Regions from separate parts of the Paenibacillus sp. VT-400 genome, predicted to be linked through region 3. Evidence: riboswitches for the same ligand, from Rfam matches in the RefSeq annotation. Region 3 holds a riboswitch; each other region holds the start of a gene.
The links. A riboswitch is a leader RNA that binds a small molecule or an ion and turns the genes downstream of it on or off. The one in region 3 is predicted to bind thiamine pyrophosphate.
Positions count from the first base shown of each region.

Region 1 (3,858 bases), 360 kb from region 3:
AGCTTTCGGCGAAAAATACGGTGATGATCGGGCAGATGAATCTGTTCCCGGGTGATACGTCACGTAAAGGGATGTTTGATCGGACCCCAGATGAACATATTGGAGGACATAAAGCATGAAGGCGGTAACGTATCAAGGGGTTAAAAATGTCGTGGTCAAAGAGGTGCCGGATGCGAAGATTGTGAAACCGGACGATATGATCGTAAAGATCACCAGTACCGCGATTTGCGGTTCTGACCTTCATCTTATTCACGGGATGATCCCTAACCTTCAGGAAAACTATGTCATCGGACATGAGCCGATGGGGATCGTAGAAGAAGTGGGCCCTGGCGTGACCAAGGTAAAAAAAGGCGACCGCGTAATCATCCCGTTTAACATCGCATGCGGAGAATGCTTTTTTTGCAAAAATCAGCTGGAAAGCCAATGTGACAATTCCAACGAGCACGGGGATATGGGCGCATATTTCGGCTACTCTGGAACGACCGGTGGATATCCCGGCGGGCAAGCGGAGTATTTACGGGTCCCATTTGCTAATTTTACCCACTTTAAGATCCCTGAAAACTGCGAACAACCGGACGAAAAGCTAAGCTTGATCGCCGATGCCATGACGACGGCATTCTGGAGCGTAGATAACGCCGGCGTTAAAAATGGAGATACGGTCATTGTGCTCGGCTGCGGCCCGGTCGGACTCCTGGCCCAGAAGTTCTGCTGGCTGAAAGGAGCTAAGCGGGTCATAGCCGTCGACTATGTCGATTACCGCTTAAAGCATGCGAAGCGAACAAACCATGTGGAAATAGTAAACTTCGAACAGGATAAGAATATTGGGAACACTCTCAAGGAAATGACCAAAGGCGGCGCCGATGTTGTCATTGATGCGGTAGGAATGGACGGCAAGATGAGCGATCTTGAATTTCTAGCCAGCGGTATGAAACTGCAAGGCGGCACCATGAGCGCATTTATCATTGCATCTCAGGCTGTTCGCAAAGGTGGCACCATTCAAGTCACTGGGGTATACGGCGGACGTTATAACGGATTCCCGCTCGGTGATATCATGCAGCGAAACGTGAATATCCGTTCCGGACAAGCTCCGGTCATTCACTACATGCCATACATGTACGAGTTGGTTACGTCTGGCAAAGTGGACCCTGGCGACATTGTTACGCACGTCATTCCGCTCAGCGAGGCCAAACGGGGCTATGAAGTGTTCGATACAAAAACGGACGATTGCATTAAAGTCATCTTAAAGCCTTAAATATGAATAGATACATGGGAGGACAATCTGAATGGATTCCACTTACGCTTTGCATGAGATGCTCGAGGTGCATGAAATAGCTGCGTTCAAGACGGTTTGTATGACTAAATCCAAGACCATGCAAGCTCTGGTAACCGACCCGGAGCTCAAGCAAATTTTGCAACAAGATGCGATATTATCACAACAGCAACTTCAGGAGCTCGGTGAAGTGCTGTCTAAAGCGACTGTATAGGAGATAAAAAATGAACCCAATATTAGAACATATGACTGGTCTTAATACGTTGACCGATGACGTAATCGCAATGGATTTTTTGATGAACGCCAAGAGCAGTGTCAGAAACTACGCCATGGCTGTGACCGAATGTGCCACCCCCGAAATCAAACAAATTTTGATGAAACAGCTCGATGAAGCGATAGACTCTCATGAAAAGATATCAAATTACATGGTGCAGCATGGCTTATACCACCCTTACCATATTGCAGAGCAAATTCAGCTCGATCTGAAAAACATTCAGACTGCTATGAACATTCCGTCCTGACACCCTTTTTGATTTTAGCCAGAGACTTCAGAGAACAAAATGTTCCTATGTCAAGAATTTCAACAATAATAAAAGGCGGATACACTCCGCCCTTTTTTCGGTATCATCACGAAACACGCTTATACAAGCGTTCCTTTACTTAATTTCCATCCTGAGACTGTTTTATGGACGCTGCTCTCAACTTTAATTGACTACAGTGAACTTAAGGCTCCAGCCTCCATGACATCTCCCAAAAATCAAGTTCAAAGCGACTGCACATCACGAAAATATCTTCCATCCGTTGGTACGTTCCCTCGCTACAGCCTTCTAATAGCTTATCCGTTAACGTCACTAGGGAGTGATTGTTGTTGTTGTATTCAGAGGAAGCATATCCTGTGATCCACTCTCCGTAAAAAGGATGATCAGCTGCGCCTGGCTTTTGGGCAAGGACTTGACCAATCTCTGCATAGCTCCATGAGCAGGCCAGAATGGATACAAGTACTTCTGCTATGCCACCGGCATGGGAAACAGAGAGCATATAGTTAGTATAGGCTGCATTTTTCAGTGCAGGTTTTACCTGGAAAACATGATCCTCTGTAATTCCTAATCGCTCCATATAAGAACGATGAATTTTCATTTCACCATTTAGGATGTTATCTACGTTTTTACTAAAAAACTGCATCAATTTCGGGTCGTGCGACTTGATGATACCTAGTGCAAATACACGGGCATAATCGAACAGGTACAAGTAGTCTTGCAGCAAATAATAACGAAATTGTTCAACCGTTAAGGAACCATCTCCGATTCCTTTAACAAAGGGATGCTCAAGACATTCCTTCCACACAGGCTGTGCTGCCTGATATAGTCTCTCTGAAATAGTCAACATGTGTTCCTCCAATTCATAATGTACGTATTTAAAAACAAAAAAACGAAACATCCATAGGATGTTTCGCAGACAAATACACTAAAACAAGGGGGTTCGCATGAGCTACCCAAGTACAGCGTTTCATCGTTGCATCCCTACGTTGGAATTATCCAAATCAGGTAAGGTCGGTTTAACACCCTCTCAGCCGGTTAAGGCTCCCTCGCAAACGGTTGTATGTAGTTGATTACTTTCTTATCCGCATAAAAGAAAAAATAACATCCATTTAGTATATCAAGGGCTGTTAAATATAGTCAAGGCAGATTGTATCGCCCTCATCAGCTTGAGTGACGTATGTAAACGATGAAAACCATCACAACAATGGTTGAGTTTTAGCCACTGTTATGATGGTTTCTATTCTTGCAACTACTGCCGATTGTTTAATGCCCGAGTTTGTTCTTTCCGACAAAAGTGAGTATTCCGTACTGGGAAGTGTTTCTCCAGCTCTCATTGGTCGTATCATTCCATTTAGCTACGCTCTGCTTACCTCCGCCCTGGTTGTCGTTAATTTGAAGCTCGAAGCCGAGAACATTTCCTGTTTTGGGCGTCAATGATTGTAAATGAATTCTGGCTTCTACGAGGTATCCTTTATTCGTTTTCTTCACAGCACTTACAAGGCGTCCGGGTGAGGCACCGCCTGCAAAGGTTCCTACATTGTCTGCACTGATTCTGAACTGGGCATCATCATATTGAAAATACGGTGTGCGCTGGTGATTCTCGTCCAGGAAAATCTCAACCGAATCCTGATCCCATGGGTTGATGCTGTCTGTAATGATGTTTGGATCAGTGACGTCGATCAGCAGGTATAGATACTCACCTGACCACATTGCGCGAGCCACTGCCTCTGCACCTTTGGTCTCATTCAACCGTTTTACTTCAAATGGTACAGCCTTATTCCATAGGGCGTCTTTCTTCCCATCAATCTGAACAATCCCTTGCACAGCTTGTGCAGATTTGGGCATAGGGGTGAGTTGAATCACGCCGTATTTGCTTGTATCTTGTTCCTGAGATTGTGTTCGATCATTCCAGTACAGTGGATTATAAGGTTGTGTCCCACTTGAACCGCCATCAGTCACACGGATATCCAAGCCGGCTTCATATTCTGATCCGACTTGTATACCACCCCATGGAATAGACAATTCAACCTGATATCCGGCGTTTGTCTC
Region 1 covers NZ_LELF01000067.1:2,682,758-2,686,615, reverse strand. The annotation lists gene EL84_RS22400 (spore coat protein) at 1-119, shown strand, start outside; gene EL84_RS22395 (zinc-dependent alcohol dehydrogenase) at 116-1,252, shown strand; gene EL84_RS22390 (hypothetical protein) at 1,284-1,484, shown strand; gene EL84_RS22385 (spore coat protein) at 1,495-1,791, shown strand; gene tenA (thiaminase II) at 1,994-2,656, opposite strand; TPP riboswitch at 2,770-2,867, opposite strand; gene EL84_RS22375 (endo-1,4-beta-xylanase) at 3,073-3,858, opposite strand, start outside.
Region 1: another riboswitch for thiamine pyrophosphate. It lies ahead of tenA (thiaminase II); the one in region 3 lies ahead of EL84_RS23990 (thiamine phosphate synthase).

Region 2 (3,858 bases), 3.0 Mb from region 3:
GATGACTTTGCCTTTCTCGGGGACAACAGAACCGGTATCAATAGAGCCCAATTTGTTCATGATCTCGTAAGAGGTTTCTTCAAGCATGCGAGAGTACTTGAATGATACGAGTGTTTGACCTGTTACGGAAGGACGAGTCCCTGCTTCAGCAACGGCTTTGTTTTTAATAAAGAACAGGTCACCGATGGTTCCGGCATTTTTGCTGATGTTAGCCTGCCATTGTAACAGTGCACTTCCATTTTTAAGGATATAATAACTGATCAGATCGTTATCCTCAACAACGAAGAAACGATCTTTTTTACCTTGCTCAAAGATGTATTCAATGGATGAATCCACCGGACCCAAAGGATTGCGAATGTCCAGACGTGCTTGTCCCAGTTCAGAGAAGCGTGGCAGATGCAGTGCGGCTTCACGCGCCACAGTCAGATCGGAACTGTTATATTCTTTTACAATCGTAGCATCGGTAGTGTAAATGTAGGCTTCCTTGGCCTTCTGGTTCCACTGCACCTTGGCACCAAAAGCTTCACCGATGGCACGGAGCGGAAGCATCGCTTTACCATTCACCAGAATCGGCGCTGAGGATAATGTCGCATTCTGACCGTTTTTCTTCATTGTTTTGCTGTTAGGTGTAAGGACATACTTATCGCTGCCTGTGCTAATGCTGATCTCTTTTGTTTTGTTATTGTAACCAAACGTATAGTTGCCGAGGAATTGAAGCTCCGTCAATGCCACGTACGTAATACCCTGCCGTATGACAACATCATATTGAGCTTGAACATTGTTAATATAAGTTGTCGGTTTAGGTTTAGTTGTTGCGGCTTCCGCCACAGTGGATGAGAGTAAGGCAGGTGCCGTGCCTGCGGTGAGTATCGAAGCGGCAAGGACCATTTTCCATGTTTTAAGCTGCCAAACAGAATTGTAATCTTTCATCACTATCAATCTCCCTTCTAATGTTTAAGACGGACTACATAACCTAAATGTTTCATATTATGGAAAGTGAACCATCAGATACGTTCCCCTGTTACCCCAGATGAAGCATGATGATTTTTCTAGGGATTGCCACAAATACCCATCTGATGTACATTAGAAGCAATGAAATAAGTGAACCGGGAGCTCAATGAAGTTGGGCTGAGAGAGTGGCCTTGTGCTGCTGACCGTACATCTGATCTGGGTAATGCCAGCGTAGAGAACATGGATTTGCGATATGTAAGGGTGAATTGTGGGAATGAACGTGGATGAACAACAGACCTCTTTGAACTGTGGTGGTGTATCTGCCAGGGCGGAGGGGTGCTGGTTAATATTCCGTATTTTCGACATCCATCCAATACATCATTGTGAAGATTGTCCACTGTGCGTGAGGCCTGCCCGGAACCGGGGAGGCTTTTTCGTTTATTTTTACAACCCCCACAGGGAACAAAGGAAGGACGTAGAGAACATGGCAACAACAGCAGGCAACAAGCGATTGAAACTAACGGATATTCTGGTAACCATCGTGATCGCAGTAGTGTTTGGGGTGATTTACAAGATATGGGGACCTACATATGACTTGATGAAACCATTTGGCGTTCATGCGGAGCAGATGATCTACGGCATGTGGTTTATGGCGGGCACGTTTGCTTTTGTTATCATTCGTAAACCAGGTGTGGCTATTCTTGCCGAAGTTGCGGCTTCAACGGTAAGTGCTTTTCTGGGTAGTGAATGGGGCATGTCCACACTTGTATACGGTCTGTTGCAAGGATTGGGAGCCGAGATATTCTTCGCCGCATTTTTGTATCGTAAAACCAATCTGTTTGTCACCTGTCTTGCAGCCATAGGAGCTGCAGCGGCTTCGCTTTTGCTGGATTATCAGTACGGGTATATTGATTCACTCTCGGCGTGGAATTATACGCTATTTATCGGATTCCGCTTCATTGGAAGTATTCTGATTGCTGGAGTGTTTGCTTATTATCTTGCCAAAGCATTGGAACTAACCGGTGTAACGCGTTCACTCAGACCGGTATCCAAACAAGATTATGAGGCACTGGATTAGATGAACGGGGAAGGGAATTCGCAAGCGGTAAGTGTCACCAATCTAAGATGCAAGTTCCCAGGAGAGAAAGCCTTGGTATTTCAAGGCTTGTCTCTTTCTGTGCGTCAAGGAGAGAAAGTGCTGTTGCTTGGCCCGAGTGGCTCCGGTAAATCGACGTTATTGCAAATTTTGAGCGGTTTAATTCCACGTTCGGTTGAGATTCCGATGAAATGTGATGATATTCAGGTTCCCGCCAAAGCAGGAGTGGTCTTTCAAGATCCGGATACCCAGTTCTGTATGTCCTTTACGGATGAAGAGATCGCATTTGTTCTGGAAAACCGAAATATTCCGCGTGAAGAGATGCCTGCTCTGATTGAATATTATCTGAAACAAGTGGGGTTATCCTTTGAACAGAATCGTGTATTGATCCAGTCCATGTCTCAGGGGATGAAGCAGCGTCTTGCGATTGCTTCGATGCTTGCCATGGACCCGGAGGTATTTTTTTTGGATGAACCCACTGCACTGCTGGATGATGAGGGGACTTCCCAGGTATGGGATACCGTCAAACGGATCGCCAGTGACAAAACGATAATCATCGTTGAACACAAAATAAACAAGATTGTGGATATGGTCGACCGCATCATTGTGTTATCACCTGAAGGAAAGATTGTGGCGGATGGGCCAGCACAGCAGGTATTTACAGATGAACGGGGCAAGCTGAAGGCTTATGGAATCTGGTATCCGGGTGTGTGGGATGAGCACGAGCAGGCAGCTAAGGAAGAAGAGGGAAGTACTTCTGGAGAGCTTCAAGTGTGTGTGGACCACGGCATCTCAAGTTTGGAAGCACAGCAATTTTCTGGCTTATCCGATACACCGGGTATATCCCTCATCTCTCACGTCTCATCCTTATCACCTGTATCACCCGGCTATCAGCCTGCACTGGACTTGCAGCAGTTCACCGGATGGCGTGGGAAAACACCCTTCATTCAGGTAGAACAGGCCAAAGTATGGCATGGGGATTGGATTGGTATTGTCGGAACTAATGGAGCTGGCAAGAGTTCATTGTTGTTATCTCTGATGAATATCCTGAAAACAACAGGTCATTATGAGGTGGAAGGTCAGCCTTCTGGCAAAACGGAGCAGCTTGCAGATCGAATTGCGTTTGTATTTCAGAACCCGGAGTTTCAATTTGTGACCAACACGGTCGCGGAAGAAGTGGAATTCTCATTGCTGGGGGGCAGGCATACAACGGAAGAAAGACTTGTCAGGACTGATCATATGTTGAATCAATTTGGACTAATCGACCTGTCCGAGCGTCATCCCTACCAATTATCGATGGGGCAGAAACGACGCTTAAGCGTTGCCTCTGCACTGGTGAGAGAGCAGCGAATACTGCTGTTGGATGAACCTACTTTTGGACAGGATGCCCGCAATACGTTTGCCATGTTAGCACAACTGGAGCAATTGCGGAGAGAGGGAACAGCTATTGTTATGGTTACCCATGATCGTGAAATTGTAAAAAGATATTGCACCCGAATCTGGACGGTAGATGAGGGGAGGTTAACTGATGCAACTGTCGTTTCCTCACCGTGAAACCTGGCTTCATAACGTCAACCCGGGATTAAAGATGATCATTCTGACGATGATGTTTGTCATCGTTATCCTCATTCACAATCTGAATGTAATGGCCAACGTTGCGTTGGCGATGATGCTGTTACTGTGCTGGACAGGTCATCCGTGGTACAGATTGATGCTGTACGCATCACCATTCATTCTGGTGTTTATCTCCACGTCTACAGGCATGATGATGTTTGGTAAGGGCGAGACCACATGGTATAAGTGGGGATTGA
Region 2 covers NZ_LELF01000067.1:15,100-18,957, forward strand. The annotation lists gene EL84_RS10830 (copper amine oxidase N-terminal domain-containing protein) at 1-930, opposite strand, end outside; TPP riboswitch at 1,096-1,206, shown strand; gene EL84_RS10835 (ECF transporter S component) at 1,436-2,029, shown strand; gene EL84_RS10840 (ABC transporter ATP-binding protein) at 2,030-3,601, shown strand; gene EL84_RS10845 (energy-coupling factor transporter transmembrane component T family protein) at 3,576-3,858, shown strand, end outside.
Region 2: another riboswitch for thiamine pyrophosphate. It lies ahead of EL84_RS10835 (ECF transporter S component); the one in region 3 lies ahead of EL84_RS23990 (thiamine phosphate synthase).

Region 3 (3,858 bases):
GAATACCAGCGTATTTGAGCAAGTTAGACAAAGCCGGATTGTGACTACTGTGCAGGATGATCTGGCTGATGTGATTAACCGCCATAATGAGTTTGCCAGAAAGAACGGTATTTCCTATACGTTTACGATGCCCCTGATTGCGCAGGAAGATTGGTACAACTCCATTAACGATACAGGGATTATGGCCTTTATCCAAGGTATAGGTGTGGGTGACCAGAAGATCAACAACTACGCAATCGGTGGAGGCAGACTTGTGAAGAAAACGGCCATCGTAGGTGGGGTAGATCCTTTAACGGGTATCAAGTACTATTATCCCTCCACTTGTGGTAATGGTTACCGTGCTGAAGAGGTGTTTACAGACGCAAGACAAGCAGCTGCACAAGGCTATTTCGAATATAAATGCTCTAATCGTTAGGGTAGCCTGTATGACAAAATTATGTAAGAGGTTCCTGAACTGTTTACATTACTTTCAGAAAAGACGGGACCTGTGCTAGAATAGGGTTTCGGAACAATAATAAAAGTAATGTCTAATAGATAGGAGCAACCTCATCTTATGAGTTTATTGTCAGTAGAGAACGTAAGTCACAATTTTGGAGATCGCACGTTATTTAAAAATGTATCGTTTCGTTTACTTGCGGGAGAGCGCGTAGGACTTGTTGGTGCCAATGGTGTGGGTAAATCCACATTAATGAACATCCTTACCGGTAAATTGCTTAAAGATAGTGGAAAAGTGGAATGGACACCTAAGGTCCGTTATGGATATCTGGATCAGCACACGAAGCTTACCCCAGGCAAAACCATTCGTGACGTTCTTAAAGATGCTTTCCTTCCGTTGCTTGAATTAGAAAAAGAAATGATGAATATAACGGACCAGATGGCAGATGCAGATCCAGATAAGCTAGAGCAGTTGCTGGAAGAGATGGGCGATATTCAGGAACAACTGGAACAGGGCGACTTTTATCTGATTGACGTAAAAGTGGAAGAGATGGCCAATGGACTTGGTTTGTCCGCAATTGGTCTTGATCGGGATGTCGCAGCTCTAAGTGGTGGACAACGTACAAAGGTGCTTCTTGCCAAGCTTCTGCTTGAGAAGCCTACAGCCCTTTTGCTGGATGAGCCGACCAACTACCTGGATGTAGAGCACATTGAATGGTTGTCACGTTACCTGAAGGACTACCCTCATGCGTTCCTCTTAATTTCCCATGACACGGAATTCATGAATGAAGTCGTAAATGTCATTTATCATTTGGAATTTGCCAAATTAACGAGATATGCAGCGAACTATAACAAGTTCCTTGAGATGGCTGATATGAATAAAGCCCAGCATATTGATGCATACGAGAAACAGCAAGAGTACATCAAGAAGCAAGAAGATTTCATTCAGCGTAATAAGGCACGTGCTTCAACTTCGGGTCGAGCGAAGAGCCGGGAGAAACAGCTGGACAGAATTGAACGTATTGATCGTCCAGATGAAGCGGCCAAACCAACGTTCAAATTCAAGGATGCCCGTGCGAGTAGCAAAACGGTCTTTGAGGGCATTGATTTTGAAATTGGATATACGTATCCTTTGCTGCCTAAGATGACAATGACAATTGAACGTGGTGAGAAAATTGCCATCGTAGGTTGTAATGGTGTGGGTAAATCGACGCTGCTGAAAACCATCTTGGGCAAAATATCTCCACTCAGTGGAAAGACCTTTTTGGGAGATTATCTCGAAACGGCCTATTTTGAGCAGGAAGTTCGTGCTGGAAATATCACGCCGATTGAGGATGTCTGGAATGAGTTTTCACATTTGACCCAGAATGAGGTCCGGGGTCATCTCGCTCGCTGTGGGTTGAAAAATGAGCATATTACCCGTCCGCTTAACATGCTGAGTGGTGGAGAACAAGCCAAGGTTCGTTTATGCAAACTCTTGATGCGTGAAAGCAACTGGATTCTATTCGATGAGCCGACAAACCATCTGGATGTCACAGCGAAAGCGGAGTTGCAACGTGCTTTGCAAGAATTCAAGGGAACGGTGTTACTGGTATCTCATGAACCTGATTTTTACGAGGGTTGGGTCACCAAAACATGGAATGTCGAAGAATGGTCTGAGAAAAACTAGAAGATTCAAGACAATGTTTAACAGAAATGACGGTGACAAAAAAATCCGTCTATGGTAACATAGGCTACAACTTCATATGAACACTAGGGGGGCCGCACGATGTGGCTGAGATGGAAGAATGCGATTCCGGACCCTTTGCACCTGATCTGGATCATACCAGCGTAGGGAAGTGGCGAGCGCGTTTCAGTGAATGACGTGAGCAAACGGCAATTCGGAAGGATTTCAACCGTCTGCTTAACGAATTGAAACATGCAGTTGCGTGTATAACGTTATGGCTATAAGGTCTATAGCTTTATTGCACGAAATGAACTGTATGTATCAGTCAGTCATCTGGTCCTATAATTAATACGCAGCCACTCCCCTACGGGAGTGGCTTTTTTGTGTTTTCATAGCATTCACGCATGGAAGGAGATGAAAAGTACGGTAATTTCTCATGAACGTGTACACGGATCATTTGAACTGCATGTTGTATCTACGGGTGTAGGGAATCAAGCATCTTTTGTAAAAGCTGCAAAGGACGTTTGGCCATGGGTGGACTACATCCATATACGAGAGAAACAACTCTCGTGGCAACAAAAGATCGGTTGGGCTGAAAGTCTGCGTGGTGTTGGCGTTCCGTCTTGTCGCATCGTTATCAATGGTTCAGAACTGCCACCACAGAATGACATCTATGGCGGTGTACATTGGGGGCAAGAGGCTATACGTAACTACAACCCTGCTGTTATAAGCAATGTCCAGCGAATTCGTCTGGGTGTATCTGTTCATTCAATCGATGAGGCAAAAATCGCTGAAGAACGGGGAGCCGATTACCTTTTCTTCGGGCATGTCTACTCAACCAACAGTAAGCCTGATCTTGAACCAAGAGGATTATATGCTCTGGCTGAAGTGTGCTCTGGTGTCTCCATTCCTGTCATGGCGATTGGGGGCATCGAACCGGGAAACATTCACGCTATTCGCTCTGCAGGCGCACAGGGAGTCGCTGTGATCTCGAATGTATGGGCGAGCGATTCCCCGGATCGGGCTGCTGCATTATTAAAGCAGGCTATCGTTGCTACAGAAAGTTTGAGCCGCTGAATCAAGGAGATGAGAGGATGAAAAAGATCATTACTGATAGACCGGATAAGATTTATGCAGAAACGATTATTGTAGGCGGAGGCGTTGTTGGATGTGCCATTGCGTATGAGCTTGCTTCCCGTGGACAGGATGTGCTGTTACTGGAGCGTTCGGCGATTGCAGGAGGGACTTCTTGCGCAGCGGCTGGGATGCTGGCAGCAGACAGTGAGGATTTTGCTCATCCTTTGATGGCTAAGCTTGCCAGGCAGAGCAGGCAGTTACTTATCGAGCAACAGGTGCTAATGGCTACACTCAGTGAGGTAGAGACTGGTCTGCAACGCCAGGGATTCCTAACTCCTTTTCGTTCATACAGTGAATTAAGTAGTTATAAGGACAATCGGAAGTCTGCGTTGTCTGCTTCTGCTGATGAGGTGTGGTGGGACCGTTCCGTTGTGCAACAGGAGGCATCATGGCTTAACAGAGATACGTATGGAGCCTACTACAGACCTTACGAGAGTGAGATTCTTCCTGTCCATCTAACGAAGGCATATGCTGAATCCGCTCAAGCATTGGGAGCACGGGTTATGGAGGGCATACAGGATATACGTGTGCAAGCAAACGAACACGGCGTGCAGGGGATCACCACATCGATCGGTGAGATGAAATGCAAACATGTCATTATAGCGGCTGGATTACAGAGT
Region 3 covers NZ_LELF01000067.1:3,039,698-3,043,555, reverse strand. The annotation lists gene EL84_RS24000 (hypothetical protein) at 1-415, shown strand, start outside; gene EL84_RS23995 (ABC-F family ATP-binding cassette domain-containing protein) at 554-2,104, shown strand; TPP riboswitch at 2,180-2,289, shown strand; gene EL84_RS23990 (thiamine phosphate synthase) at 2,516-3,178, shown strand; gene thiO (glycine oxidase ThiO) at 3,196-3,858, shown strand, end outside.

Region 4 (3,858 bases), 3.0 Mb from region 3:
GGGTACCAGTCGAGCATGATAGACAGTTTATCTTTGGTGTCTGATGCTGGTTCGGTTGCAGACGGATCTGTTTGCTGTACATTAGTTGCAGAGTCTGTTGTTGGCTTGTTTTTGCTAGTATTCATGGTGCTGCATCCGCTAATGATCAGGAAAAGGCTAATGAGCATGATGGGAAGCAGGGAGTATATACCTTTGTTATTCATAAATGAAGTTCCTCATTTCATCGTTTTGATTTGTAGAAAATGGGCAACAGCATGTTAACGACAATGTGACAATGAACTGATTGAAGATGTTGCTGAAATTGTGCATAAGATAAGTTTTGTTTTGAAGATTGTAACTACTGTATTTACATCTAATTTCTGTCTAAGTATTATCCAACCTTTCTTTTGCCTCCATGACGATGACGCCGTATGCTAAACCGTTTCTCCAGCCAGGTAATCAGTACAAACAAAACGATCCCAAGCAGGGATAACAGCAAAATGGCGGCAAACATCGCATCCGTGTTCATGTTGCTGGACATACGACGGCTGAAGTACCCTAGACCTTTGCTACCACCAAGCCATTCGCCAATCGTTGCCCCAACCACGCAGTACACCACAGACATCTTTAGCCCCGAGAAAAAAGAGGGAAGTGCCAGCGGAACCTGGAGTTTGCAAAAAATATCCCACTTGTTGGCGCCCATGGTGAGCAGTAGTTCACGCTGCTCCGGATCGCCTTGGCGGAGTCCATCGTAGGTACTGACCACAATGGGGAAGAATGCGATTAAAAATACCACCGCGACTTTGCTCCACAACGTGTAACCAAACCACAAGATAAATACGGGGGACAAGGCGATCAGCGGGATGGTCTGACTAATTACAATGAAGGGATATAGGGCCTTTTCAATCGACCGATTCATATGCATGCCTGTTGCCAGCGTAATTCCAGTCACTATGGACAAGCCAAAACCAACAATAACCTCCATAAAGGTAGCAGGCAGATGGATGGTCAACAGCAGACGACGATGTTCAACCAGTGAGCCTATGATGGCCTTGGGTGCAGGAATGATGAAGGAGGGCACCCAACCCATACGCACACTCACTTCCCAGATCGCCAGTAATAAGAACATGAGCATAATAAACAAACCATATTGGGAAAACCATTTCGAGAGCCACTTCGAACACCACGTCCAGACGCTAACCTCAGCTCTATCATTTTGCATGCAATTGTTCCTCCAGTTGTTGCCTCATCTGCACGAGAGCCAGTTCGTAGATCATGTCCGAATGCCTTGGGCGTGGTAAAGGAACCGTCATCTCCCGCAACTGCTGACCTTGCCCCCCTGGAGTTAACAGAATGATACGGTCACTTAACAGCAGGGCTTCTTCAATGTCATGTGTAATGAACAGCACGGTTTGTCCAAAGTCCTCCCACAGCTCCAACAACCAGCGATGCATTTCTCGTTTGGTTAAGGCGTCGAGTGCACCGAAGGGTTCATCCAGTAACATGAGCTGCCCGCCTGTAAGCAAGGTACGCAGCAATGCCACCCGCTGCCGCATGCCGCCGGATAACTCATCCGGGTAGGCCTGCTCATAACCTGACAGGCCGAACCTTGCCAACCCAGCTAGGATGTTTGCCCGTAACTTGTCCCAGTCCTGTCGGCCTGGTGCAAGCTCGGCAGGCAGCATGCAGTTCTCCATGACGGTACGCCAGGATAACAGCAGATCTTTCTGCGGCATATAGGCGATTCGTCCGAGCCGTTGTCCTTGCGGTACATCAGCTATATCGATGGTGCCAACGGTTGGCTCATGCAAGCCTGCGAGCAGCTTGAAGAGCGTGCTTTTACCTGACCCGCTGGAGCCAATGAGCGAGACAAATTCTCCTTGTTGGACCTGAAGCGACACATTGGCGAGCACGGGTGAATCCTTTTTTTCAGGAAAAGCGAAGCTAACGTTCTCAATGGTTACATGGTTGTTCATCTGATCCTCACCCCCTTGATGTCAGACTGCTGGAATAACAACGGCATCCTATACTCTGCAAAAGGAACAAAAAAGACCCACCCATTTCCGGAGAAATGAGTGGGTCTGTAAGTTAAATCCGCAATTTATCTTCACATACATGAAAAAAATCCGCTTACTAAAAGGCCGCTCCACTTCCCTCCGCTGGTATGATCCAGATCAGGTTCAAAGGGTCCGAATAGTCATATTCGTCTCAGCCGCAAGGCTCCCCTAGTGCAAAAGTTCAAGATATGCAGTTGTGTGTTCAGCATATATCACTTGAACATGAACTGTAAAGAGGCAGCATGATGGATTTCTTGAGATGAGCGTGGAGTCAGACCCGAACAACTGAACAATTTACCTGGGCTCCCTAACCCGATATAATAGTGGTGGCGCATATTGGCCGGATCACAAATGCAGGCGGGATTGTTCTCCCTCCGAAGCAGAATGGGGACCCGAGTTGAAAACGTTCAAAAAAGTATATATTGAGATCACGAGTATCTGCAATCTGGCATGCAGCTTCTGTCCGCAGACACAGCGTGCCAAAGGATTCATTGACCCTGAAGTCTTCAACAATATACTGGATCAAGTTAAACCACACACCAATCATATTTATCTACATGTCAAAGGCGAACCCTTGTTGCATCCCAAAATAGATCTGTTGCTCGATTCCGCACATGAAAAGGGACTCAAGGTGAACATTACAACGAATGGTACACTGTTACCCAAGACTCAGCATAAATTGCTTGGCAAACCAGCGCTGCGGCAGATGAATTTCTCTCTGCACAGCTTCGATGGGCATGAAGGTTCAACAGACCGTGACGGATACCTGCGTCATATTTTGTCCTTTGTACACGAGGCCGTTAAGCACAATGTCATCATCTCATTTCGGTTGTGGAATCTGACACAGGATAACTTCACAAATGCTCAGATGAATCGAAATCGGGAGACCCTTGAAGTATTGGAACGTGAATTCAATCTGGATTTCCGCATTGAGGAAAAAGTAGTTCCAGGCAGCGGGGTCAAAATTGCCCCGAATGTATACCTGAATCAGGACCATGAGTTCCAGTGGCCAAGTCTGGATGCACCTGAAGATGACGGTAAAGGCTTTTGCCATGCACTTCGCGGTCAGGCAGCTGTGCTTGTAGATGGAACGGTGGTTCCATGCTGTCTCGATGGCGAGGGTGTGATTAACCTGGGTAATGTGCACGAGAAGTCATTCTCGGAGATTATTGAGGGTGAGCGAGCGAACAATCTGGTATATGGCTTCTCCAAACGCGAAGCTGTGGAAGAGTTGTGTCGAAAGTGCGGTTATCGTCAGAGATTTGGAGCCTAGAATATATAAATTTACTTAAAAACGAACCTACCGAAAATATTTGTTTCGGTAGGTTCGTTTTGTCTTTATTGCGAAATTATTTAGATAATAAGAATTGAAATCAATTCAGGATAAAAACTTTTTTGTAAAATCATAGTTTATTAATCTTGTTTTTATGAATTTGCATGGTATTATTATCCTATTGATTAGGAGGTGTATTAGTTCTAAAGATTCATATATTAGTGGATTTACCTACCAGAAGCCTACTGAGGAGTGTGTTTTAGTTTTGAATTCAAAATGGAAAAAGTTTAATCACAAACTATCGTTAATGCTTTCTACGTCGCTGATTGTTTCTATGTTATCTATCAATTTATCTGTATCGGCAGAAGTGGCTACATCTAAAACTTCTTTTACTGATATTGATAATTCGTATGCCAAAACGGAAATAACCAAATTAGTAGAACAAGGAATACTCACAGGATTTACTGATGGGACATTTAAACCTTCCGATTCGGTAACACGAGCTCAATTAGCAAAAATTATGGTCGGTGCGCTTAATTTAAAGCCTGA
Region 4 covers NZ_LELF01000067.1:7,479-11,336, forward strand. The annotation lists gene EL84_RS10800 (ABC transporter substrate-binding protein) at 1-203, opposite strand, end outside; gene EL84_RS10805 (ABC transporter permease) at 371-1,201, opposite strand; gene EL84_RS10810 (ABC transporter ATP-binding protein) at 1,191-1,955, opposite strand; TPP riboswitch at 2,114-2,216, opposite strand; gene EL84_RS10815 (radical SAM/SPASM domain-containing protein) at 2,434-3,309, shown strand; gene EL84_RS10820 (S-layer homology domain-containing protein) at 3,575-3,858, shown strand, end outside.
Region 4: another riboswitch for thiamine pyrophosphate. It lies ahead of EL84_RS10810 (ABC transporter ATP-binding protein); the one in region 3 lies ahead of EL84_RS23990 (thiamine phosphate synthase).